2 regions of the Vibrio algicola genome follow, and region 2 is predicted to be linked to the other one. Evidence: predicted binding sites of a transcription regulator. Region 2 holds the regulator's gene; the other holds the start of a gene.

The links. The regulator MetJ, encoded in region 2, represses methionine synthesis genes. The targets are predictions, from matches to a motif close to TTAGACNTNTANANGTCTAA.
Region 1: metN (methionine ABC transporter ATP-binding protein MetN) is a predicted target of MetJ. The motif match lies at 1,014-1,033, and genes of this name have one in related genera.

Annotation. Positions count from the first base shown of each region.
Region 1 covers NZ_CP045699.1:600,189-602,399, reverse strand. Annotated here, with positions in the region: gene gmhB (D-glycero-beta-D-manno-heptose 1,7-bisphosphate 7-phosphatase) at 232-789, opposite strand; gene metN (methionine ABC transporter ATP-binding protein MetN) at 1,163-2,197, shown strand; gene GFB47_RS02680 (methionine ABC transporter permease) at 2,187-2,211, shown strand, end outside.
Region 2 covers NZ_CP045699.1:219,468-221,678, forward strand. Annotated here, with positions in the region: gene GFB47_RS01000 (malic enzyme-like NAD(P)-binding protein) at 1-639, shown strand, start outside; gene metJ (met regulon transcriptional regulator MetJ) at 1,184-1,501, opposite strand; gene GFB47_RS01010 (O-succinylhomoserine (thiol)-lyase) at 1,827-2,211, shown strand, end outside.

The DNA.
Region 1 (2,211 bases), 380 kb from region 2:
TCGGGTATAACAAAGGGCTACCTAAGTAGCCCTTTGATTACAATCAACATCAAGCTTGTCATCTCGGAAGCGACGAAGGAGCTATCCGTGATCTGGCTTTCATTCTTCCAAGTGGATACTTCTATACAGATATTTCCAAGCGGATTTTTTCAAACGAATACTTCCAAGTGCCCGAGCAAGTTTTACTTTTAGCCACGCAATATTTAGTCACAAGACTCAGGCAGCGTTTAGCTAGTTATTCTCAGCCAAATACTTCGGCACATCTTTAATGCTATCGAGAACCACTGTCGCTAAGGCTTCGGCTGCATCGGTAACCGCTTTACCACTACGAACTAAAATACGCGTACCGACACCGGCACTGATCGCCGCTTGCATATCGGCTTCTTTATCACCCACCATGATTGAATTTGGCATATCGATATCGAGTTCATCTTGAGCGGATAAGAACATGCCCGGCTGCGGTTTACGGCAATCACATTCTTGTACGTATTTCTCTTCACTGCCTTCAATATGATGTGGGCAGTAATAGAAACCATCAAACTCAACACCTTGATCAACAAAGTTCCAGTCCATCCACTCGGTTAACGTGAGGAATTGTTTTTCGGTGTAGTAACCACGAGCAATGCCCGATTGATTGGTCACCAGTACTAATTGATAACCTAGATCTTTGATCGCTTTCGTTGCGTCAAAAACACCATCGATATACTCAAAATCATCAACTTTACTAACATAACCATGATCAACGTTGATTACGCCATCACGATCGATAAAAACGGCTGGTTTAGACAAAATAGCACTCTCTCTGTGAGTTCATTACTGGCACTTCATCGACAAAATGACGTGTGTTATTGCCGCTAATTATCGCACGCTTTATTTATGACTTCATCTGCTTATTCTTTTTTATACTGACATAAGCCCATTAGCATCATATTGTTATTAGATCACTGTATATAATCAATGATTTAGAAAATAGTTCTGTGCATTTATCCATCAAACCGTTCAACCCTTAACTTTTAGCCGTCTAGATGTATAAATAGCCATTGACTTGTAGCACACAAAACAATAGCATCGACTATAGATTGCAAACACGCTGTACTTTTCCACTGTATTTCGTGCATTATGCAAAAAAAATATATTGTATGGATACAATTTAGGTTGTTAAATGATTGAAATAAAAAAAGTTAACAAAATCTTTTATCAGGGAAGTAAACAAATCATCGCCCTGAAAGACATCGACCTTACCGTTCCCCAAGGTGAGATTTGCGGTGTGATCGGCTCATCGGGTGCCGGAAAAAGCACGCTTATCCGTTGTGTCAACATGCTAGAAGCTCCTACCTCAGGCAATGTAATTGTCGATGGTGTTGATCTTACTCAGCTTTCCAATACTCAATTAAGCCATGCTCGTCGTAATATTGGCATGATTTTCCAACACTTCAATTTGTTGTCATCTCGCACCGTGTTTAATAATATTGCGCTGCCGCTTGAGCTCGCAAAAGTGCCAAGCGCGCAAATTGAAACCAAAGTATCAGAGCTACTGCAACTGGTTGGTCTGGCCGATAAACGAGATACTTACCCTGCTAATTTAAGTGGCGGACAAAAACAACGTGTGGCGATTGCTCGTGCGTTAGCCTCCGACCCTAAAGTATTATTGTGTGATGAAGCCACCAGCGCGCTTGATCCTGCGACCACAAAATCAATTTTAGAACTGCTTAAAACCATCAATCAAACATTAAACTTAACCATATTGATCATTACTCACGAAATGGATGTGGTAAAAAATATCTGTGACAAAGTGGCGATCATTGGGGGCGGTTTATTGGTTGAACAAGGTTTAGTGAGTGATATTTTTGCCCACCCTAAAACCGAATTGGCACAACAATTTATCCGCTCTACTCTCGACTTATCAATCCCTGATGATTACCAAGCGCGCTTACAAAAAACGCGGGTAGAAGGGTCGATTCCTTTGGTGCGATTAGAGTTTACGGGCGCGTCAATTGATGCTCCGGTGATAAGCCAAATTTCCCGTAAGTTTGATATCGATGTCAGTATTTTAAATTCAGATATTGATTACGCTGGCGGCGTTCGTTTTGGCTTGATGGTGGCAGAATTCTTTGGCGAAAAAGAGCAAGCTGAACAAGCATTAATTTTCTTAAAAGAACACAATATTAAAGTCGAGGTACTTGGCTATGTTTTATGATCACATCATGGATT
Region 2 (2,211 bases):
TGTATGGAACTATTGATCAAATGTGGCGCATTGCGCGAAAAAATCTACATGCTTGACCGTAAAGGTGTGATCCATACACGTCGTGACGATCTTAATGAATACAAGCAATTGTTCGCCAATAACACCGACATGCGCACCCTTGAAGATGTGATTACAGGGGCAGATTTATTCTTAGGGGTATCAGGTCCAAACTTACTGCCACCTGAAGCTTTGGCATTAATGGCAGACAAACCGGTGGTATTTGCTTGTTCAAACCCAGATCCTGAAATCAAACCAGAAATTGCTGCCAAAGTACGTAATGATTTGATCATGGGGACCGGACGCAGTGATTACCCAAACCAAGTTAACAACGTGATTTGTTTCCCATTCATTTTCCGTGGTGCGTTGGACGTTCGTGCCAGTGAAATTAACACTGAAATGAAATTGGCTGCGGTAGAGGCGATTCGTCAGTTGGCTAAAGAAGAAGTGCCAGCGGAAGTGTTAGCTGCTGCAGGGGTTGAATCATTAAGCTTTGGCTCGGAGTACATTATTCCAAAACCAATGGATCCACGTTTATTACCACGCGTTGCTGGCGCTGTCGCTCGCGCGGCGGTGAAGTCTGGTGTGGCGCGTATTGCGTTACCTGAGCAGTACAAATAAATTTTAATACCAATTCCATTTTATATTTGATCAATTTGAATACGCCGAAAAGACGCTGATCCGTCCTTGATCGCTTAAGACAAGGCACCCATGGCTTTTGATACTTTTCTCTGTACTCAATTTTGAATGATCATTAAATTTATGGAATTGGTATAAGTCCTTTCTAATTGAAGAAAGTTGAACAAAAAAAGCCCGATCAAATCTAATTTGATCGGGCTTTTTTTGTTCGTTTCTAGGGGCTGTTGATCTTTCGTGATTAAATTTTGTTCGAGATAAAAGCCTTTTAATCGAGGCAAGTCGATTGAAGCCTAGTTATTCTAAGTAAATGAGACTTAACGAAGAGTAAAAGGCTTTTAGCCGAACCCTTCGGGCTGCGTTTGTTGGTCTTTTCTACTTCGTCATCGGCTTTTCGTGTAGCCAGCTACACCACAAAGCCTCTTCCTTGTATAAAAACCCAACAATTCGCAGCAAAAACAACCACGAAAGATTAACAGCCCCTAGTCATCAATTTTTAGTGATTAATGACTAAAATGAGAATCGGTTGTTAATCATCAAAAGCTTCGAATTCGATGCCCATTTCGGTCATCAGTTTTTTCACTTCTGCTGGCAGATCATCAGGGCGATCTTTTCGTAAGTCTTCATCGGTTGGCAGAGGCTGACCGGTATAAGCATGCAAAAATGCTTCACACAACAATTCACTATTAGTGGCATGGCGCAGGTTATTGACTTGGCGACGAGTTCTCTCATCTGTCAGTATTTTTAATACTTTGAGCGGAATAGAAACTGTGATTTTTTTAACTTGTTCACTTTTTTTCCCATGTTCCGCATACGGGCTAATGTAGTCACCATTCCAATCGGCCATCATGTACCTTCGCTGTTTATTGTTGTTATATCAATCAAGGTAAATATCTGATCATCTCATTACTTTGATTGGTATTATTAATTGTCAGGGTGCGATTCTAGCGGCATTGACTGCCACAAGTAAAGACGTTTAGACGTCCAGAAGTGTTGACGTCTTGATTTGGTAGCGATAAAGTAGCAGAAAAGAACGAGAGAAAGCACAATACTGCCTAAAAAAACGGTAAGATTGAATTTCTGTCAAACAATTGATTCGTGATTGCGGTTTTAACTCTTTAAATCAATCTATTTTCAAAGAAAACAAAGCGCAAATGGAAAAGGAAGACACCATGAGTTCAAGAAAGCCTGCTACTGTTGCTGTGCGTACCGGTATTGAATCGGATTCTCAATATCACGCGGTCGTGCCACCGATTTATCTTTCTACCAACTACGGCTTTCCTGCCTTTGGTGAAGTGCCGCAATACGACTATACCCGCTCGGGCAACCCTAACCGCGGACTACTTGAACAAGCATTGTCAGAATTAGAGTCAGGTGCAGGCGCGGTGATCACCAATTGTGGTACTTCGGCTCTAAATTTATGGGTGTCGGCTTTCTTAAGCCCTGATGATTTAATTATTGCGCCGCATGATTGTTACGGTGGTACTTATCGTTTATTTAATACGCGCGCGCAAAAAGGTGACTTTAAAGTTCAGTTTGTCGATCAATCCAATCAAG